DNA from 4 places in the Mesorhizobium sp. C277A genome. Region 2 is predicted to be linked to each of the others. Evidence: riboswitches for the same ligand, from Rfam matches in the RefSeq annotation. Region 2 holds a riboswitch; each other region holds the start of a gene.

What was found. Region 2 has a riboswitch for cobalamin ahead of NKK52_RS27450 (aromatic ring-hydroxylating oxygenase subunit alpha). Riboswitches for the same ligand answer to the same signal wherever they lie in the genome.
Region 1: it holds a riboswitch for cobalamin, as region 2 does, so the genes downstream of both, NKK52_RS13455 (DUF1636 family protein) here and NKK52_RS27450 (aromatic ring-hydroxylating oxygenase subunit alpha) in region 2, are expected to answer to the same signal.
Region 3: it holds a riboswitch for cobalamin, as region 2 does, so the genes downstream of both, metE (5-methyltetrahydropteroyltriglutamate--homocysteine S-methyltransferase) here and NKK52_RS27450 (aromatic ring-hydroxylating oxygenase subunit alpha) in region 2, are expected to answer to the same signal.
Region 4: it holds a riboswitch for cobalamin, as region 2 does, so the genes downstream of both, NKK52_RS13215 (CbtB domain-containing protein) here and NKK52_RS27450 (aromatic ring-hydroxylating oxygenase subunit alpha) in region 2, are expected to answer to the same signal.

Annotation. Positions count from the first base shown of each region.
Region 1 is NZ_JAMYVW010000002.1:2,686,732-2,692,047, forward strand. It holds gene NKK52_RS13430 (NADH-quinone oxidoreductase subunit C) at 1-141, opposite strand, end outside; gene NKK52_RS13435 (NuoB/complex I 20 kDa subunit family protein) at 146-727, opposite strand; gene NKK52_RS13440 (NADH-quinone oxidoreductase subunit A) at 718-1,083, opposite strand; gene NKK52_RS13445 (winged helix-turn-helix domain-containing protein) at 1,411-2,634, shown strand; gene NKK52_RS13450 (DUF6348 family protein) at 2,825-3,355, shown strand; cobalamin riboswitch at 3,415-3,621, shown strand; gene NKK52_RS13455 (DUF1636 family protein) at 3,660-4,085, shown strand; gene cobW (cobalamin biosynthesis protein CobW) at 4,088-5,140, shown strand; gene cobN (cobaltochelatase subunit CobN) at 5,159-5,316, shown strand, end outside.
Region 2 is NZ_JAMYVW010000002.1:5,555,637-5,560,952, forward strand. It holds gene NKK52_RS27430 (ABC transporter ATP-binding protein) at 1-694, shown strand, start outside; gene NKK52_RS27435 (DUF680 domain-containing protein) at 768-1,001, opposite strand; gene NKK52_RS27440 (DUF680 domain-containing protein) at 1,073-1,276, opposite strand; gene NKK52_RS27445 (DUF680 domain-containing protein) at 1,342-1,548, opposite strand; cobalamin riboswitch at 2,048-2,249, shown strand; gene NKK52_RS27450 (aromatic ring-hydroxylating oxygenase subunit alpha) at 2,367-3,614, shown strand; gene NKK52_RS27455 (FAD-binding oxidoreductase) at 3,652-4,752, shown strand; gene NKK52_RS27460 (PqqD family protein) at 4,914-5,316, shown strand, end outside.
Region 3 is NZ_JAMYVW010000004.1:245,751-251,066, reverse strand. It holds gene glyA (serine hydroxymethyltransferase) at 1-538, shown strand, start outside; gene metK (methionine adenosyltransferase) at 592-1,767, shown strand; gene NKK52_RS30800 (adenosine kinase) at 1,876-2,868, shown strand; cobalamin riboswitch at 3,274-3,474, shown strand; gene metE (5-methyltetrahydropteroyltriglutamate--homocysteine S-methyltransferase) at 3,565-5,316, shown strand, end outside.
Region 4 is NZ_JAMYVW010000002.1:2,641,036-2,646,351, forward strand. It holds gene cbiB (adenosylcobinamide-phosphate synthase CbiB) at 1-764, shown strand, start outside; gene NKK52_RS13195 (hypothetical protein) at 779-1,093, opposite strand; gene cobO (cob(I)yrinic acid a,c-diamide adenosyltransferase) at 1,118-1,732, opposite strand; gene cobU (bifunctional adenosylcobinamide kinase/adenosylcobinamide-phosphate guanylyltransferase) at 1,732-2,244, opposite strand; gene NKK52_RS13210 (CbtA family protein) at 2,237-3,040, opposite strand; gene NKK52_RS13215 (CbtB domain-containing protein) at 3,056-3,235, opposite strand; cobalamin riboswitch at 3,272-3,467, opposite strand; gene NKK52_RS13220 (hypothetical protein) at 3,535-3,744, opposite strand; gene NKK52_RS13225 (gamma-glutamylcyclotransferase) at 3,714-4,217, opposite strand; gene NKK52_RS13230 (aromatic ring-hydroxylating oxygenase subunit alpha) at 4,353-5,316, shown strand, end outside.

The DNA.
Region 1 (5,316 bases), 2.9 Mb from region 2:
ACGCAGGAAGCTTGTCACCTCGATCAGATTGTCTGTAGCAACCGAGATCGTCAGTTCGCCATAGGCAAGCACCGCATCGGTGACGCGGCCCGGCAGCTTTTCGCCGAGATAGGTCGACAGTTCGCTCAGGGATGCGGCCATGGGTCTACCGTTCGATCGTGCCGGTGCGGCGGATCTTCTTCTGCAGGAGAAGAATGCCGTAGAGCAGCGCTTCGGCGCTCGGCGGGCAGCCGGGCACATAGATGTCGACCGGCACGATGCGGTCGCAGCCGCGCACCACCGAATAGGAATAGTGATAATAGCCGCCGCCATTGGCGCAGGAGCCCATCGAGATGACGTAGCGCGGCTCCGGCATCTGGTCGTAGACCTTGCGCAAAGCGGGGGCCATCTTGTTGGTCAGCGTTCCCGCCACGATCATTATGTCCGACTGGCGCGGCGACGCGCGAGGAGCCACGCCAAACCGCTCCGAATCATAGCGCGGCATCGAGGTGTGGATCATCTCGACGGCACAGCAGGCGAGACCGAAGGTCATGAACATCAGCGAGCCGCTGCGTGCCCAGGTGATCAGCGCCTCGGTCGAGGTGACCAGAAAACCCTTGTCGGCCAGTTCATTGTTGATCTCGAGGAAGAACGGATCGTCGGAACCGACCGGACGTCCGGTATTGGGGTCGATCAGGCCTTTGGGCTTCGGCGCGACGAGCGTTCCGGAACTGTCGTTCAATCCCATTCCAGCGCTCCTTTTTTCCACTCATAGGCAAAGCCGATGGTCAGCACCGCCAAAAACACCATCATCGACCAGAAACCGAGCATGCCGATCTTCGAGAACGACACCGCCCACGGAAACAGGAAGGCCACTTCCAGATCGAAGATGATGAACAGGATCGACACCAGGTAGAAGCGGATGTCGAATTTCATCCGGGCATCGTCGAACGAGTTGAACCCGCACTCGTAGGCGGAAAGCTTCTCCGGATCGGGATTGCGATAAGCCACCAGGAACGGCGCGATGATAAGCGCCAGGCCTACAACTGCGGCCACGGCGATGAAGAGGACGATGGGCAGGTATGAACTGAGGAGTACGTTCATGCTCGGCTTTCCGTTGGCGGCCAATCCACTTTGATTACAGCAACCAACCCTAATGCGGAAGCGCGACAGTTTAACCGCTGAACCGTTTTAGGTGCCTTTGCTGCAACGCGGCGAGGGTTAGCGCACGGCTTTCAGCGAAGCAAGTCAAACCTTGTTCAAAAGACAGTGCTGGACGGCAGGCCGGGAAAAACTGGTCCGATCTCCTCCTGTTTGATTTCCTTCATCTTTCACTCCACTTTTGTCTCCTGACACATCTCCCGCCATTTGCCTGCTAGCATGACCGGAATCGCCGGCTAAAGTCGGGAAAATGGTTCGAGGCAAGACACTTTGACGAAGGACAAAATCTCACTCCCCGCGGCCAGGCGCATCGCGCTCGCCGCGCAAGGATTTCTCGATCCCCGCCCGGTCGGCACGCCCGATCGCCGCCACCTCGCCCGCGTGCTGTCGCGCACCGGCTTGCTGCAGATCGATTCCGTCAGCGCGGTGGTGCGCGCCCACTATATGCCGCTCTATTCGCGGCTTGGCCCCTACCCGCTGGCTTTGCTCGACAATGCGGCCATCACCCGCAAACGCACGGTGTTCGAATACTGGGCGCATGAGGCCTCGTTCCTGCCGGTCGAGACCTACCCGCTGATGCGCTGGCGCATGCAGCGGGCCGAGCAAGGCGACGAAATGTATCTCGGCCTCGCCAAATGGGGCCGCGAGCACGCCGCCTATATCGAAGAGATCTACCGCGCGGTCGCCGAGCGCGGCCCGATTGCCGCTTCGGCACTGGAAGGCCAGAAAGGTTCGGGCGGCTGGTGGGGCTGGAGCCACGCCAAGCACGCCTTCGAATGGCTCTTCTGGGCCGGACGCATCACCACGGCGCACCGCCGTGGCTTCGAACGCTTCTATGACCTGCCCGAGCGCGTGCTGCCGCAGGCGATCCTCGATCTGCCGGTGCCGACCGCCGAGGACGCGCACCGCGAATTGCTGCGCATTTCTGCCCGCGCCCACGGCATCGCGACGTCGGGTGACCTGCGCGATTATTTCCGCTTGTCGCCGGCCGACATGAAGGGCCGGTTGGAGGAACTGGTCGAGATGGGCGAGTTGCTGCCGGTAAACGTCGAAGGTTGGGACAAGCCGGCTTACCTCTATAGGGACGCCCGCCTGCCGCGAAAGATCGAGGCCCGCGCCTTGCTGGCCCCCTTCGATCCGGTGGTCTTCGAGCGCGCGCGCACCGAGCGTCTCTTCGATTTCCGCTACCGCATCGAGATCTACACCCCGGCCGACAAGCGGCAATATGGCTATTACGTGCTGCCTTTCTTGCTCGGCGACAAGATCGTCGCCCGCGTCGACCTCAAGGCCGACCGGCCTGCGAGTGTCTTACGCGTCCACGCCGCCTATGCCGAAGCAGGCGCACCGCCTGAGACCACCGCACAGCTTTTCGAGGAACTAAAGGAGATGCAGGGCTGGCTTGGCCTTGAGCGCATCGAAGTGACGCCGGCCGGCAATCTGGGGCCGGCATTGGCTAGCGAGAGAGATGGCCAACCCTTGCAGCGTCTGTCATAGACGCCTCAATAAGCCTCGTAGGTTGTGCAATGGCATCGGACAAAGTGCTCGACATGATCCATGGCGCCCTCATTGCGCATGGAATAGATGCAGTCCGCAGAGATAGGGACGTCATGCTCCAATCGAAGCAGCTTCGGTTTGAGGCTGAGGTGTTCGAGACGAGTTCTGACGGCTGGTCCTGGAAATCTACATTTTTTCTCCGCTGCTTGATGTTCAGCCGGTCATTGAATCCTTTGCTGGCTTCGGCGACACGCGCGAACAGGAACTGAACCAGGCGTTTGAAAAGTTTCTCCGTGGTGTTTTCCATGTGGCCATTGAGGGACTGGCCGATCACGTCTGCGAGAACATGCAGGCCGAAATAGAGCTTTGGCAGCGAAGCAGCGCCAGTTGGAAGATCTGGCGAAAAGATGCCCGCTGGAAAATCTATAGCGGCCCGGTCATTTCCCAGGCCACAACCGAGCTATGCTCGCTGACACCAGGCTATCCAGCATTCTATGCCAAGCTGGAAAAGCTGTTCACAGCTTCGGTACCCCCCGGAAGCCATTTTGTCCGGACCTTTCTGGCAGGCTTGAAGGGCACGCTGATTAGTGCCGAAGTCCTTCTGGACAACGCGGTTTGGCATGAGGGACAGAATCTGGCTGTCGGTCATGACTGGGACTATAGCGATGGCTATCAAGCTATCCGACAGGTCATCCTGGCACTGCCGGAAGCCGGGACATGACAGCCCCTGCCGACATCGCCATGTCGTAGCCGTGCGTTGACACCGCTGCCTGCAAAAGCCTAAAATCCGCTCCAGACGGTCCCCTGCCCGCAACGGCAAGGGCCAAGAGGGAATGCGGTGCGGGACGAAAAAATCCCAAATCCGCGGCTGTCCCCGCAACTGTAAGCGAAGAGCCAAGGCCGAAAGCCACTGGGTAACACCGGGAAGGCGGCTAACCAAGGCAATGACTCGCGAGCCAGGAGACCTGCCGTCTGAGACAAAGTATCCGATCGCCTGGCGGGTTTCCGGGCAAGGAGCACGGTTTTTGGACCAGAACAGCAGTTTTTCGGCTGGCACAACGGACATTGCGTCCGGCGACAACGACGCCCTGACCGGCGTGACCGTCATCGTCTGCGCCTCCTGCCGCGATGAGACCGGTTCCGACGCCCATCCGCGCGCCGGCGAATTGCTGGCTGAGGACACAGGCCGCGCCGCTGCCGGCGATATCCGGGTCCGCACCGCCGAATGTCTCGGCAATTGCAAGCGCCGCCTCAGCGCCGCGATCCTGCGCGATGGCTGCTGGAGCTATGTCTTCGGCGATCTGACCGCAACCAGCGGCGCCGACCTCGTTACCGGCGCAAAGCTCTTCGCGACTTCGGCCGACGGCCTCATCCCGTGGCGCGGCCGGCCCGATAGCCTCAAGCGCGGCCTCGTTGCCCGCATCCCACCCCTCGACATGCTGAAGGACTGACGATGAACGCTTCAAACCCGGCCGCCAACCTCTCCCGTGTTCCCTGCACTGTCGTTACAGGCTTCCTCGGCGCCGGCAAGACGACGCTGGTCCGCCATCTCCTGGAAAATGCCGGCGGCAAGCGCATCGCCATCATCGTCAACGAGTTCGGCGACATCGGCATCGACGGGGAAATCCTGAAAGGCTGCGGCATCGACACCTGCCCCGAGGAAAACATCGTCGAACTGGCCAATGGCTGCATCTGCTGTACAGTCGCCGACGATTTCGTGCCCGCCCTCGACAAGATCCTCGCGCTGACACCGAAGGTTGACCACATCCTGATCGAGACCTCGGGCCTGGCTCTGCCCAAGCCGCTGGTCCAGGCGTTCCAGTGGCCGAGCGTGAAGAGCCGGGTAACCGTCGACGGTGTCATCGCCGTGGTAGACGGCCCGGCGCTGGCCGAAGGCCGCGTCGCCAACGACATGGACGCTTTGCAGGCACAGCGCGCTCAGGACGAGACGCTCGACCATGACGATCCTGTCGAAGAAGTGTTCGAGGACCAGATCGCCTGCGCCGATTTGATCATCCTGTCGAAGAGCGATCTGATGGACGCCCCCGGTTCGGCCCGCGCCAACGCCATCATCAATGAACATTCCGCCCGCGCGGTAAAAATCGTGCCGACTGCGCATGGCAAGGTCGACCCGTCGGTGCTGCTTGGCCTCGGTCTCACCGTCGAAGACGACATCGAGAACCGCAAGTCGCATCACGACGGCGCTTTCGATCATGAGCATGACGATTTCGACACCTTCATCGTCGACATCCCCTCGATCGCCAATCCCGACGACCTGGCCAAGCGCGTCGCCACCGCCGCCGAACAGGAAAACGTGTTGCGTGTAAAAGGCTTCGTCGATGTCGGCGGCAAGCCGATGCGACTTTTGCTGCAGGCCGTCGGCCCGCGCGTCAATCATTACTATGACCGCGCCTGGGCGGCTGAGGACGACCGCCGCTCGCGTCTTGTCGTCATTGGCCTGAAAGGACTGAACCGCCCGGCGATCGAGCGTATACTCGCCGGCTGATCCAAACCACGAGCCGAAATGCATATACTCACCACCACATCCGCCTCGCTCGACGATCTCGCCGAGCCCGTCGATCTCGGGCAGACGCCGGCGGATATCGTGGCGCTGTCCTTCACCGACAGCGACCTCGCCGGCCTCGCGGCGGCGTGGAAGGCCGATGCCGCCCGCCTGCCGTC
Region 2 (5,316 bases):
GCGTGTCGCCATCGGTCGCGCCATCGTGCGCAATCCGAAAGTGTTCCTGTTCGACGAGCCGCTGTCGAATCTCGACGCGGCGCTGCGCGTCGCGACCCGCATCGAGATCGCCAAGCTCAAGGAATCGATGCCTGCCACGACCATGATCTACGTCACCCACGATCAGGTCGAAGCGATGACGCTCGCCGACCGCATCGTCGTGCTGAAGGATGGCCATATCGAGCAGGTCGGCACGCCGATGGACCTCTACAAGAAGCCCGGCAATCTGTTCGTTGCCCAGTTCATCGGCTCGCCGGCCATGAACATCCTGCCGGCGACAATCGACAGGACGGGCAACCCTACAATCGTCAGCCATGTCGGCGGCCGCAAGGCAACGGTGCCGATCGCAACGCCGGCGTCAGCAAAGGGTGCGGCAGTCAGCTTCGGCGTGCGGCCGGAGGATCTGTCGGCCGCCACCGGCGCGGAATATCTTTTCGAGGGCGTGGTAGACTATGTCGAGCAACTCGGCGAGGTGCAGCTTGTCTATGTCGATATCGGCCGCGCTGACCTGCCGTTGGTGACCAAGCTGCCCGGCAATGTCGAGGTCAAGCGCGGGGCAAAGCTGCGACTGACCGCGGATGCCGGGGACCTGCACATCTTCGACGCCGATGGGCACTCCTTCTCGCTCAAGCCGGTGGAAGTGAAGGCGGCTTGAGATAGCTGCGTCGTACAGGCATGAAAAAAGAGCGGCGGGCCAGGCCCGCCGCTCTTTTTTTAAGCTTCGGCTGTTAGTTGTTGCCGAACCGATCCCTGTCGCTGCTCTGAGGAACGAACTTCTGTTGGTCGTTCGACGAGTTCAGCAGCTTGTAGACCGCCGAGTTGGTGCCGGTCGACGAAGTGCGGGTGGTGTCGACGGCAGCGGCCGGCTGGTTGGCGCCATTGGAGCCATAATTGTCGCTGCCGGCAAAGGCAGCGCTCGAAATAGCCAGAACGGCTGCGGTGGCAAGAACGATCTTCTTCATTTTAGTCTCCTGAATTTTTCTGATGCCGCCAGCTGCAGCGGATAAGCCCGCCACGTGCTGGAAACCGGCTTTTAGCGGCCGAAAAGGTTACGGTCGGCACCGTGGGCAGGCGCCTGCTCGGCTGGAGCCGACTTCTCAACCGAAGCCGTATGGCCACTATCGGTCGACGTAATCGCAGGCTGGTTGGCGCCGTTCGAACCGTAGTTGTCGCTGCCGGCGAAAGCGCTGCCGGAGATGGCCAAAACGGCGGCGGCAGCAAGGATGATCTTTTTCATTTCAATACTCCTGAATTTTTTGGGATCCCGAGAGCGACGGGTTAGCCGCCCTTCTTTGGTCGGGATCAGCGATTGCCGTAGAGGTCGCGGTCGGCGCCCTGAACGACAGGCTGCTTGTCAGCGTGCGCCGGCTTCTGAATGGAAGCCGTATACGAGCTGTCGACCGAGACGGCTGGCTGGTTCGCACCATTGGAACCGTAATTGTCGCTACCGGCGAAGGCGCTGCCGGTGATCGCCAAAACGGCTGCGGCAGTGAGGATGATCTTTTTCATTTTTAGTACTCCAGTTTGTCTGTCCGTCTAGCGGCGTGTCTTGGGAGGAATTCGCGTCGTTCGGACAGCCCCGATGTGGGAAAGCCATAGGCTGGTTTCCAATCACGAAGTTGTTCCGTGTGGACCACGGTCCTGCACCTTGAAATTGTGCCAGGAAGTTCCTCTATGGTCATTTATCGCATTGTTTTCAGTTGCTTATGTCGAACCGAGTGGTTCGCTCCGGTGTCGGTTTCCGGGCCGTCGTTCACACCGTCCTGCACGCATTGTCAACAGAAACGAACCGTTCGGTTCGATTAGAGATTGCTAATAGTAACTTTTCGATACCGTTGAGCCCTTTTTGCCCCCGATCGGAACTGGATCCGCAGCGATTCGAAACGGCGATGATAGCGCCGCAAGACAGGATCTCAGCCCTTCGGTGGTCGGCGGGGCGTATGCCGCGCGTGTCGCGCCGCATGGATATGATGTCGCTTTCATGCCGACGTCGCGATCGCTGCCGTGATTAGATGATCGCATCTCAGGTGCCGCTTCGTGACGACGCAGCGGAGAATTGGGAAGCCGGTCAGAATCCGGCGCTGCCCCCGCAACGGTGGTGGAGTTGAAGTCGCAACGGGAGACCACTGGGCAGCAGCCTGGGAAGGTGTCGCGATGGTCCGCAAGGACAACTCCAGAGCCCGGAAACCAGCCCGAGATGCATAGACTCGACTGATCGCGGTGGGCGGTCAAGAGGTGGATAGTGCATGTCCGGCGCCGCGCCGGCCTGCGTCCGATCCTTCCTCCATCACCACCAAGTTCAGTCCTTAAACCACGAGGACAGAACTATGGATACGCGCAACGACATGCTGAGGCTCCTGAACGGCCGCAAGCAAGGCTTTTCGCTGGAACAGCCCTTCTACACCGACCCGGACTATTTCAAGCTCGACATGGAGCTTATCTGGTATCGCGACTGGCTGTTCATCGGCCATGATTGCGAACTGCCGAAGCCCGGCAGCTATATCACCGTGCAGATCGGCGATTATCCGGTGGTGCTGGTCCGCGACCAGAAGGGCAACATCAACGCCTTTCACAATTCCTGCCGCCATCGCGGCAGCCGTGTCTGCAACACTGAGAAGGGCATGGCGGCAAAGCTTGTCTGCCCCTATCACCAGTGGACCTACGAGCTTGACGGCCGGCTGCTGTTTGCCCGCCAGATGGCCGACGGTTTCGACAAGAGCCAGTTCGGCCTGAAGCCCGTCGCCTGCGAGAGCGTCGGCGGCTACATCTTCATCTGCCTGGCAAAAGAACCTGCCGACTTTGCCCCGATGCGCGCCATGATAGAGCCCTACCTCAAGCCGCACCGGCTGAATGAAGCCAAGGTCGCCTTCGAGAGCACCATCATCGAGAAGGGCAACTGGAAGCTGGTCTGGGAAAACAACCGCGAATGCTATCACTGCGCCGGCAATCATCCAGAGCTGTGCAAGACATTCCCCGAAGCGCCGACGGTGACCGGCGTGCAGGGCGCCGACAGCGATCCGGAGATGCTGGCGCACTGGGCGAAATGCGAGGCGGCGGGCCTGCCGAGCAAGTTCCGCATCGATCCGGCCGGGCAATACCGCGCCACCCGCGCGCCGCTGCTGCGCGATGCCGTCAGCTACACGATGTCCGGAAAGCGCGCGGTGACGAAGAACCTGTCCGACACTGTTGCCGCCGACCGCATCGGCACCTTGATGCACTACCACTATCCGACGACCTGGAACCACATACTGATCGACCATGCGGTCACCTTCCGGGTGCTGCCGATCAGCGCCACCGAAACCGCGGTGACGACCAAGTGGCTGGTGCACAAGGATGCGGTCGAGGGGGTCGACTACAACCTTGAGGAGCTCACCCATGTCTGGACCGAGACCAACGACCAGGACCGCCGCATCGTCGAGGAAAACGCCTTTGGCATCCTGTCTCCGGCCTATGAGCCCGGCCCCTATTCGGAGCTGCACGAGGGCGGCGTGATCCAGTTCGTCGAATGGTACGCGGCCTTCATCGGCCCGCGCCTTGCCGAAGGCGGCCGGCCGGCGCTACGCAGCGTCGCGTGAGCTGGAGCAGGCGAAGAGGGACCAGAGGATGAATGCGATGACGGATCTTGGGCTCTATCGCCATCTTGACCAGATGGCGCCGTGGAACGATAGGCTGCAGGTGCTGGAAGTGATCGGCGTCAGCGACGAGGCGCCCGACGTCAAGACCTTCACCTTCCGCTCCGACAACCAGACCTGGTTCCGCTACAAGCCGGGCCAGTTCCTGACGCTGGAACTGCCGACACCGGACGGGCCGCTGATGCGCACCTACACGCTGTCGTCGTCGCCATCGCGGCCGTTTTCGATCGCGGTGACGATCAAGGCGCAGGCCGGCAGCATCGGCACGCGCTGGATGTTCGACCATCTGGTGCCCGGTTCGCATGTCAAGGCCTACGGACCGGCCGGCGACTTCTCGTTGCACAGCCACCCGGCGGCCAAATACCTGTTCATTTCCGCCGGCTCCGGCGTGACGCCGATGATGTCGATGCTGCGCTGGCTGAACGACTGCGCGCCATGGACCGATGTCGGTTTCGTCAACTGCGCGCGGCGTGCCGAAGAGATCATCTTCCGCAAGGAACTCGAACTGCTCGGCGGCCATATGCCCGGCCTGTCGCTCGGCTTCATGATCGAGGAACGTTCCAGCCGCGAAGGCTGGTACGGCCATATGGGCCGCATCGATGCGATCCGGCTGCCCTTGCTGGCTCCGGACTTCCGCGAGCGCGAAATCTTCTGCTGCGGCCCCGATCCGTTCATGCGCGCCGTGCGCGGCATGCTGGATGCCGCCGGCTTCGACATGACGAAATACCATCAGGAGAGCTTTGCCGCGCCTGTGGTGGAGGAAATTCCGGCGCCGTTTGCCTCCCCGGTCGAGGACGGCATCGCTGCACCTGTCCAAGCCGTGACGCCGATCCGCTTCTCGCTTTCGGAGGTCGACGCCGGCTGCGTCGCCGGCCAGACCGTGCTGCAGACCGCGCGCAGCTCGGGCGTGCGGATTCCCGCCGCCTGCGAGTTCGGCCTGTGCGGCACCTGCAAGGTGAAGAAGGTCTCCGGCGAAGTCGAGATGAGCCACAATGGCGGCATCCTCGACCACGAGATCGATGACGGTTTTATCCTTGCCTGCTGCTCGAAACCATTGTCGGCGCTCGAAATCGAGGCTTGAGCCGGTCGACTTCGCCGCAACGGTCGCCGACGCAGGCGTTGTATTCGCGGGTCTTTGTCTTGCCAACCAACGGCCAAGTGATTTAGACGCACTTAGGAAGGGCTTGGCAGACCGTGAAGCCGGCGCATCCCTTCAGGGCGCATGGGACGGGGGACACAGCGATGCAACAGCGGGTCTACGCGGTCGCAAGCAAGGACATCGTTTTCGAATCATTCGATGGCGAAGCCGTCGTTCTCGATCTTTCGAACGGTAAGTATTTCGGCTTTTCCGATTCCGGCAGCCGGGTCTGGCAGGCTTTGTCGTCCGGCGTCGCCACTGAAGCGCTGGTCGGAGCTGCCGCGGGCGCCGCAAAAACAAGCCTAGCCGACCTCGAAAGCTTCGTTGCCCGACTGCTCGATTTCGGGTTGCTTGCGCCAGCCGAAACACCGGCACAACCGCTTTCGGGCGAGCTGTCGGCTGCGCTTGCTGCCAGCAATGAGCCGCTCAAGGTCGATGTCCATGACGACCTTGCCGATCTCATCATTGTCGACCCGATCCATGAGGTCGAGGAACCTCTCGGCTGGC
Region 3 (5,316 bases), on a different contig from region 2:
GAGCAAATACAATCTCGCCAGACGAATAGACCGGGCGGTCTTCCCTCACCTGCAAGGCGGACCTCACATGAATGCCATCGCTGCGCTAGCGGTTGCCTTGCACGAAGCCGCGAACCCGTCCTTCCGAGGCTACGGCCAACAGACGGTCAAGAATGCCAAGGCTCTGGCACATGCACTGCTTGAGCGAGGTTATGACCTGGTTACCGGGGGGACGGACAATCACATGCTGATCCTTGATCTTCGCGATCGGCCACTATCGGGCAAGGCCTATGCCGGGCGACTAGCAAAGGCAGGAATCATCACAAACTTTAATATGGTGCCTGGCGACCCGCGGCATCCGGCGGTCACAAGCGGAATTCGCCTGGGGGCGCCAGCAGTGACGTCAATGGGCATGCGCGATGTGGAAATGGTGCAAATTGCTGGCTTCATTGACTCCGTCCTCCAGCGGCCAGACGACGAAGATCTCCATGCCTGCGTGCGAAGAGACGTTGCCGACTTGTGCGCTGCGTTCGAGGTCCCGGGCATCTCCGACAAGTAAGGTGGGCCAAGCAAAATGCCCATACCACATCCAACATCCGAAGCGAGGTATTCATGGCTAGGCAGTTCGTGTTCTCTTCCGAATCGGTTGGCGCGGGGCACCCGGATAAGTTGGCCGACAACATCTCGGATGCCATCCTCGATGCCATCCTCCGCACAGATCCCAAGGCGCGCGTCGCCTGTGAAGCGTTGGTAAAATCAGGGATAGTCGTTCTGGCTGGCGAGATCACCAGCGATGCCCAGGTGGATTACAGCCAAATTGCGCGCGATACGATTCTCGACATTGGGTACGACGACGAGGCCGTCGGCTTTGACGGCCGGCGTTGCTCCGTCGTTCATGCCCTCACCGAGCAGTCGCCCGACATCAGCCAAGGCGTTGACGAGGGAAGAGGGCAAGACCTCCAGCAGGGAGCGGGAGATCAGGGCCTCATGTTCGGCTACGCATGCCGCGAAACCAATACCCTGATGCCTTTGCCGATCCAGCTCGCTCATCGCTTGACGAAACGGCAGGCGTATGTCCGGAAGGCACAACAGCTTGGCTGGTTGCGTCCTGACATGAAATCCCAAGTCTCAGTGCGCTATGAGGGGTTGCGCCCGGTCGCCCTGGATACCATCGTCGTGTCGACGCAACATGACGAGCAGGTCTCGCAAGAGACTGTCCGCGAGGGCGTCATTGAGGAAATCATAAAGCCTGTCCTGCCGACCCACCTGGAGACGGAAGGCATCAGAATTCTGGTCAACCCGACGGGGCGGTTCGTAGTCGGCGGGCCGCGCGGCGACTGCGGTCTCACTGGACGCAAGATCATCGTCGATTCCTATGGCGGGATGGGTCGTCATGGCGGCGGCGCCTTCTCGGGCAAGGACCCGTCCAAGGTTGACCGCTCGGCTGCCTATGCAGCCCGCTATGTCGCAAAGAACATCGTTGCTAGCGGACTTGCGGACGTGTGCGAGGTGCAGCTTGCTTACGCAATCGGCGTGGCCAGTCCGGTTTCCGTCATGGTCAACACGTTCGGGACAGCCAGGGTTGAGGAAAGCAGGATCGAGCGCCTCATTCTTGAGTTGTTCGATCTCAGACCGAAAGGCATTATCAAGATGCTTGATCTCTTACGCCCTATATATCGCAATACAGCGACCTATGGCCATTTCGGCCGTGAAGAGCCTGATTTCACCTGGGAGAAGACAGACAGGGCGGACGAATTGCGTCGCGAGGCAGGACTCGCCGCCCCGTGAGAGCCGCCGGCGAACGGATTGGCAAGCGGAAAGCCCATTTCCACCGGGCAGACCCGCGCCTGGCAGGCGTGGCGAGAAGCCGGCTCGGGTTTTTTGGCGGAGACATTGATGCCGGATTATGACGTGCTTTGCATCGGCAATGCCATTGTCGACATCATCGCCCAGTGCGACGAGGCATTCCTCGAGATCAACGGCATCATCAAGGGCGCGATGAACCTGATCGACACGCGCCGCGCCGAACTGCTCTACAGCCGCATGGGCCCGGCGATCGAGGCCTCCGGCGGCAGTGCCGGCAACACGGCGGCCGGCGTAGCCAGCTTCGGCGGACGCGCCGCGTTCTTCGGCAAGGTGTCGAACGATCCGCTCGGCGAAATCTACGCGCATGACATCCATGCCCAGGGCGTCGCCTTCGACACCAGGCCGCTTGAGGGCCAGCCGCCGACAGCGCGATCGATGATCTTCGTCACCCCCGATGGCGAGCGTTCGATGAACACCTATCTCGGCGCCTGCATCGAACTCGGGCCGGAAGACGTCGAGGCCGACAAGGCGTCAGGCGCCAAGGTGACCTATTTCGAGGGCTATCTGTGGGATCCGCCGCGCGCCAAGGAGGCGATCCGGCAGACGGCGAAGCTCGCACACGAGGCCGGACGCGAAGTGTCGATGACGTTGTCGGATTCGTTCTGCGTCGACCGCTACCGGGACGAGTTCCTCGAGCTGATGCGCTCGGGCACTGTCGACATCGTCTTTGCCAACAGCCACGAGATCAAGTCGCTCTACCAGACAAAATCCTTCGACGAGGCGCTGGCTCAGATCCGCAAGGACTGCAAGATTGCCGCCGTCACCCGTTCCGAAAAAGGCTCGGTGATCGTGCGCGGCGACGAGACCGTGGTCATCGAGGCGACCGCCATCAAGGAGTTGGTCGACACCACCGGCGCCGGCGACCTCTACGCCGCCGGTTTCCTGCATGGCTACACGCAGGGCCGCAACCTCAAGACCTGCGGCGACCTTGGCTCGCTGGCGGCCGGCCTGGTGATCCAGCAGATCGGCCCAAGGCCAAGGCAGAATTTGCGCCGCGAGGCGGAAGGGGCTGGGTTGCTGTAGATGCGCGGGCAACTAACCAGCCGCCCTACTGACGCGATGACCGCAGTGGCGGAACTGTGTCAAAGCTCGCTGATAGCGACAGCCATTCGCTTCGGAGAACTGACCCATGCTGCTGCCGTGAAGCTCGCTGGAGGAGCGGTGCAAGGCGTGCTTGCCATGACGGCATTCACCGTCATCCAGATCGTCACCAGCATTTTCCAGAAGCTCAGCTTGGGGAAGGCCAGTAAGGTTCCTGAGGTAACGGAGAACTCGCGGCGTCCGTCGGACTTGACTTGCGATCACGTCCCACGATGCCGAATGCGGGCAGCAGACTGAATATTTCACAATGCTAGACAAAGGCGTAAAACGCGACCATATAACGACATAAACATTTCATTATGCGTCATTGACAAAGAGCGGGTTGCTGTGATTGTCTGCTGTTGTGGTTCTCGCGTACGGTGCTGCCGCAGCGGAGCTAAGAGGGAAGCCGGTGCGATGCCGGCGCTGCCCCCGCAACTGTTAGCGGCGAGCCAATCCACTCATGTCACTGAGGCGAATACCCTCGGGAAGACGGGTAGAGGCTATGACCCCGCGAGCCAGGAGACCTGCCACGGCGAATTACGTCCACGGGCGGGGTGTCTCGGTGGCCGCTGCAACCGGCGTGCCGGCCTGCTAGCGCCTCCTTGTCACCGACGCCCCCAACCATCGGGGTATGACATGACTGTCTCTCAGCAAATTCCTGTAGCAACGCTCGGCGTGCCGCGCTTCGGTCGTCGGCGAGAACTGAAATTCGCCCTCGAAAGCTACTGGTCCGGAACATCGTCCGCTGGCGACCTTCTTGCGACGTCGAAGGCGCTCCGTGCCGCTAGCTGGGAAGAGCAGCGCGATCGCGGCGTGTCGAAAATCCCGTCGAACGACTTCTCGCTTTACGACCATGTGCTCGACACCGCAGCCATGGTCGGGGCCATTCCATCCCGGTACGGCTGGAATAGCGGCGAGGTCCCACTTGACATCTACTTCGCAATGGCGCGCGGCAACCAGGGTCAGACGGAGGATTGTGGACACGCTGGTCACCAGGAGGAGGCTCATGGACCTGGTGTAACCGCGATGGAAATGACCAAGTGGTTTGACACCAACTACCACTACATTGTGCCGGAACTCGATGATGATCAGACGTTCGCCCTCTCGTCATCGAAGCCGGTCGATTACTTCCTCGAGGCTAAAGCTCTCGGCATACACACACGCCCAGTCATCCTTGGACCCATCACCTTCCTCAAGGTGGCGAAATCGCGTGCCGAAGGGTTCGGTCCCATCGCGCTCCTACCGCGGCTGCTGCCCGTTTACGAGCAAGTCCTGCAGAGGCTGAAGCTGTCGGGAGCCGACTGGGTGCAGATCGATGAGCCAGCGCTTGTCCTCGATCTGAACCCGAACGAACGAGCTGCGTTCGAATTCGCCTATGGCCAGCTGTCGAAAGCCGCGCCCGAGCTGAAGATCATGCTGGCTACGTATTTCGGGTCGCTGGGAGACAATCTCGAAACCGCGGTTTCTCTGCCCCTGGCCGGCCTGCATATTGATCTCGTGCGCGCTCCCGAGCAGCTGGAAACGGTGGGTCGGCTCGCTCCGAAGGATCTGGTGCTCTCGCTCGGCTTGATCGATGGCCGCAACGTCTGGCGTGCGAACCTGCCCGCCATTCTCGACCGCATCAAACCGATCGTCGCCGGCTGGCCCTTGGACCGCGTCGAAATTGCGCCTTCTTGCTCGATGCTGCATGTGCCGATTGACCTGCGCATGGAGACGGAACTCGAGGCCGACATCAGGTCGTGGCTCGCCTTCGCGGCCCAGAAGACCGACGAGCTGGTCTTGCTGGCCCGGGCCCTTTCCAAAGGCAGGGATGCGGTGGCAGCCGCGTTGAAAGCTTCTGCCGAGGCTGCCGCCACTCGCTTGACGTCCACGAAGATCCATGACCCGCTTGTTGAGGGGCGGATCGCCAGCATTGACCATAGCATGAAACGACGAGAGAGCGCTTTTGGCGAGCGCTCCAGAGTCCAGGCCGGCACGCTCGGGCTGCCGCCGTTCCCGACGACGACAATCGGGTCCTTCCCGCAGACGCCGCAGGTACGCCGCGCGCGGTCCGCTCATGCGAAGGGCCAGCTCAGTTATGTCGACTACGAGATTTTCCTGAAGAAGGAGATCGAGTCAGCAATTCGTTGGCAGGAAGAGATCGGGCTGGACGTGCTGGTGCACGGTGAGTTCGAACGAAACGATATGGTACAGCATTTCGGCGAGCAGCTGTCCGGCTTCGCCTTCACTCAGCATGCCTGGGTGCAAAGCTATGGGTCGCGTTACGTGCGTCCCCCCATCATCTTCGGGGACGTATCGAGGCCCAATCCGATGACGGTGCGCTGGTGGCAATTCGCCCAGTCGCTTACGGAAAAGCCCGTGAAGGGAATGCTCACAGGCCCAGTGACC
Region 4 (5,316 bases), 2.9 Mb from region 2:
TGCAAATCCTGCTCTGGCAGCTCTTTCCTGCCGGCATGATCATCACGGCAATCCTGGCCTCGTCGCTGCTGTCGCAAAAGAGCCTTACCGAACATGTCGAGGCGGTGGCCGATTCGCTGGATACCGGCGGGCTGGCGCTCGGCCGCATTGCGGTTGCGCGCATCGTCGGCCGCGACCCAGAGAAGCTCGACCATGCCGGCGTCAGCCGCGCCGCCATCGAAAGCCTGGCCGAGAATTTCTCCGACGGCATCGTTGCGCCCGCCTTCTGGACAGGTGTCTGCGGTCTGGCCGGCGGCGTCGCCTACAAGGCCGCCAACACCGCCGATTCGATGATCGGCCACCGCACCCCGCACCACGAGGCCTTCGGCCGCGCGGCGGCACTCTTCGACGACTGGATCAACCTGCCGGCGTCCCGGCTGACCGCGTTGCTGATCGTTGCCGCCGCCTTTCTCGTTGACGGCGCCGATCCCCGCAACGCCTGGCAAGCAATGCGGCGCGACGCCAAAAAGCACCGCTCGCCCAATGCCGGCTGGCCGGAGGCGGCGATGGCTGGCGCGCTCGGCTTGGCGCTCGCCGGCCCGCGCAGCTATGGCGGCGTCATCGTCGAGGACGCCTATATGGGCGAAGGCGGCCGCCGCGAGGCCGACAGCACCGACATCCGGCGGGCGCTGAAACTTTACCAGATAGCAGACTATCTGCTGATCGCGCTGTTTGGATTGCTCTCCGCGGTCGTCATCTACCTGGATGTTTTGATCTCGCAGTAGATGCGCCGCCTGACTCACCAAGAGACACGGACTTCCTTGGCGTTTGAATCCACCGCCGCGCCAAATCTTTTGATCGCGTAACCGCCGGCGGCCACTGCCGAGGATTTCAGCACAGGCTCAATCACAAGGAAAAGCTTCTCGGCGTCTGGCCCGTACAGATAGAGGGTGCATTTGCCCTCGCCAAACTCGTCGCCATCAAATTCGCCGACATGCGCATTCGAAACAGCTTGTTCCAACCGATCCTCCAGAACTTGGACCGATTGCCGCTCTTCCGGCGCCCCGAACTGACCGCCGCTCAGAAGAAGATAGACAATTACCGCTTGTTCCAACGGTCATCTCCCGAAGTTAGACCCTCAAAACTCGATTCCCTGCTGCGCCTTAACGCCTGCGGAAAAATGGTGTTTGGTCACGCCCATCTCGGTGACGAGGTCGGCCGCCTCGACCAGCGCCGGCTTGGCATTGCGGCCGGTGACGACGACATGCAGGCCTTCGCGCCGCGCCTTCAGCGCCGCGACCACCTTGTCGAGATCGAGATAGTCGTAGCGCAGCGCAATGTTGAGCTCATCGAGGACGACAAGGCTGACAGAGGGGTCGGCGATCAGCTCCAGCGCCTTGGCCCAGGCGGCTTCGGCCGCCGCAATGTCGCGCTTCAGATCCTGCGTCTCCCAGGTGAAACCCTCGCCCATCGTGTGCCAGACGACACGGTCGCCGAACGCCGCGAAGGCGTCCTTTTCGCCGGTGTGCCATTTGCCCTTGATGAACTGGACGACGCCGACGCGCTTGCCATAGCCGAGCATGCGCAGCGCCAGCCCGAAGGCGGCCGTGGTCTTGCCCTTGCCGGGTCCGGTGTTGACGATCAGCAGCCCCTTCTCGACCGTCTTTTCCGCGACCTCGGCGTCCTGCACCGCCTTGCGTTTGGCCATCTTGGCGCGGTGGCGTTCTTCGTCTTTTGCGTCGATATCGGTCATCATTTCACCTTGAGCGGCAGCCCCGCCACCATCAGTAGCACCGTATCGGCAACCGCCGCGACCTGCTGGTTGAGACGGCCGGCGGCATCACGAAACCGGCGTGCGAGCGCATTGTCGGGCACGATGCCTTGCCCGACTTCGTTCGAGACAACGAGCCAGGGCCCGCGCGGCCGCGACAGCATGTCGGCTAGCCGCCGGCATTCCGCCTCGAGATCATGGTCGGAAAGCATATGATTGGTCAGCCACAGCGTCAGGCAATCGACGAGCACCGGCTGGTTGTCGGGCAAGGCTTCGAGCGCTCCGACAAGATCGAGCGGCGCGTCGATGGTCGCCCAGCCTTCGCCGCGCCGCGAGCGATGCAGCGCGATGCGCTCGCGCATCTCATCGTCATAGGCTTCGGCGGTGGCGATATAGGCCCATGGCGGCGGCAACGCCGTCGCCAGGGTTTCGGCATGCGCGCTCTTGCCGGAGCGCGCACCGCCGATGATAAAGGTCAAACTGCGATCAGGCAAAGCTGTCGCGCAGGCTGGTCGCGGTGCCGGCGAAGCGCGAGTGCACTATGCCGACAACTGCGCCGAGCACCAGCCAGAACACCAGATTGGTCAGCGTCACCGCCACCACGAACTGATGATGCAGGCCCTCCGGGATCGGCGTTACGAAACTGTCAGGCTGCGGCGCGCCGACAATATGCGGGGCGACGATCAGGAGGACGGCGAGCACGGTCAGGGGCGCCGACGTGCGGAAGGTAATAAGGGCAAGGCCGATCGCGGTTGCCATCACCGTTGCCCACCACCAGATCTGGCGCTGTATGAGATCGGCCGCCGGCATTGCCGGCAGTTCCGGCGGCAGGCCGAGTCCCGGCGCCAGCGTGAACACGGCAAAGCCCGCCAGACCCCAGAACACGCCCTGGCGCCAGCTGCCGATGCCGCCGGCGAACTCGGAAACCGCCACCAGGACCAGCGCGAAGCCGATGCCGGTGACGATATTGGCGACGACACTGAAGGCGAAACGCTCGAAGCCGTCGGCCGGCGCCCAGCCTTCGTCCTCCGCCGGCGCGGCTGCTTCAGCCGGTGCTGCGCTGCTCACCGCATTTTCCGCCGGCGCGGCGGTGCTCATGGCATTGGGGTCCGCAGCGTTGGCGGCGGGCGCCGCGGCATGCTGATGCTCATGGCCGCCACCAGCCTTTTCGTAGACCTCCGCCTTGAGGATCAGCGGCACGGTGGCGTAGGCCTGCATGCAGGCGAGAGCGACACCGGCCACGAGCCCTGCGATCGCCGCGATGAACACGACGTTGCGAAACAGGTTCATGATGTCAGATCCTCGTCAGTGGCAGGGAAACGCCATCGAATGGCGATAGTCGTGCGCCGCATTGTGGACCGCATCGATGTGCGAGAAACCGACAACGCCGACGACGAAAATGCCCAGAAACGCGCTAAGCACGAGCTGCATGAAGCGCGACTGCGAGGAGACGGAAGCGCCGAGGGAGACGGAAGCGGTATTCATATCTTGTCCTTTCGCCCTCCACCCGAGGGCATCGAAGTCAGTTCCCTGTCGCCGGCAGGTCTCCTGGCTCGCGGATCAGCGCCCTTCCCCACCTTCCCGAAGAAAAAATCCCCAGTGGCTTGGAGAGGACTACCGCACACAGTTGCGGGGGCAGCCACGGCATTGGGCAACAAGTCAGCCCTCACCGCATTCCCTCTTGGTCCCTAACGGAACCGACGACATGCATGACTATAGGCTGAAACGGTCGCATCCGGCAAACCAAATTCCGCCGGCCAACAGCGCGAATGCGCCATGCGGCGTTACGGGTTCAACGCGGTGATCCGCTCGGCAACCAGCCGCTGCAGCCGCCACAGATGGCGATCGTGAATGCCGCGCTCTTCAAGGTTTTTCACCGTGTTGTAGAGATAGTCGGCGCCCGACCCGCAGGACGTTGCCAGCCTTTCGACGACCTTGCCCTCGTCGAGCGGTCCGGAATAGGTCAGGCCGTTGCGGTTGATGACGAAGGCCAATGCCCTGAGCGGTCGGCCTCGCTTGCAAGCTTGAGCATGCGCGGCCGGTAGCTTGTCGGCTTCAGCGTGACTTCGCGCCGGAAAAGCCGGCCCAACTGCTCGCGCCGGTTATTGCCGGTCAGCCGAAAGGCGACGCCCTTGCATTGTCCGCCACGGTCCAGCGCCATCATCAGGCCGGGGCTGTCCTTGGTGCCGCGCCAGCGCGTCATGTTCATGCAAAAGGACCGATGCCAGCCGCGCGCCAGCGCAACGCGGTCCTCGACATAATCTATTTCCGGTTTCCAGATCAGCGATCCATAGCCGAACAGCCATAGCGGTTCGCTGTCCGGGAGTTCGACCTGCAATTCATCCAGCAGCGCGTCATAGTCGGCTTCATCGAGATGCATCGCGTCCGGATCCGGCCCGGGGTCCCTGATCTCGCGCCAGCAGCGCGCGACCAGCTCCGGCGTAAGCGACATCTGTCGTGCGGCCACTTCCGAATCCCCCCAATTTCCGAATGTCCCGTGTCCACGACATGATTATGCGCCGCGCCTGCAACCGGCAATGCGGCACTCTGATTGACAAACGATTTGCCGGGGTGTCGGCTGACGCTTCATAGGAAGCCAGCCATGCATCCCAGCCCGAGCGAGCGCGACCCCTATAACGGCCTGAGCCGGGCCGAACCGACGCTACCGTCGTCGGCCTATTGGGATAGCGAGGCTTACCAGCGCGATCTCGACGCCATCTGGCACAAAAGCTGGCTGCTCGTCTGCCGCGAGGCCGACCTCGCCCAGCCGCTGGCGTTCCGGACATTCCGCGTCGGCACGCAGGAAATCGTCATTCTGCGGGACGAGACCGGCGAGTTGCGCGCCTTCCACAACACTTGCCGGCATCGCGGCTCGCAGCTTTGCCAGGAAAGCGAGGGCCGGCTGAAAGCGCGGCTCATCACTTGCCCCTACCACGCCTGGTCCTACTCGCTGCGCGGCGATCTCGTGCGCGTTCCCTCGAAATCGCTGCCAGATGGTTTCGACAAGGCCGATCATCCGCTCTACCGGGTGGCGCTGTCGGTGTGGCGCGGTTTTGTCTTTGTGAACCTTCAGCAGGCTGCGGCCGGCTCCGCCGGGACCTCCTTCGATCCCGCATCCGGCGACCTCGCCAACTGGCCGCTGGAAACGCTGGTATCAGGCCATGTCCTGCGCAAGGTGATGAACTGCAACTGGAAGATCTTCTGGGAGAACTTCAACGAGTGCCTGCATTGCCCGGGCGTCCACAAGGACCTGTCTCGGCTGGTGCCGATATACGGCCGCGGCCTGATGAGCCGGCACGACGACCCCGACTGGGTCCGCCATGCCGACAATGACGCGCCGGAGTTTTCGGGTGGCCTGCGCGCCGGCGCCGAGACCTGGTCGCGCGACGGACATGCCCATGGCCCGGTCTTCCCGGGCCTGACGCCAGCCGAGCGTGCGGCCGGACAGACCTATGCCACCAGCCTGCCCTCGATGTTCATCGTCGGCCATGTCGATTATGTCAGGACGGTGCGACTGATGCCGCTCGGTCCCGAACAGACCGAACTCACCGCCGAATGGCTGTTCG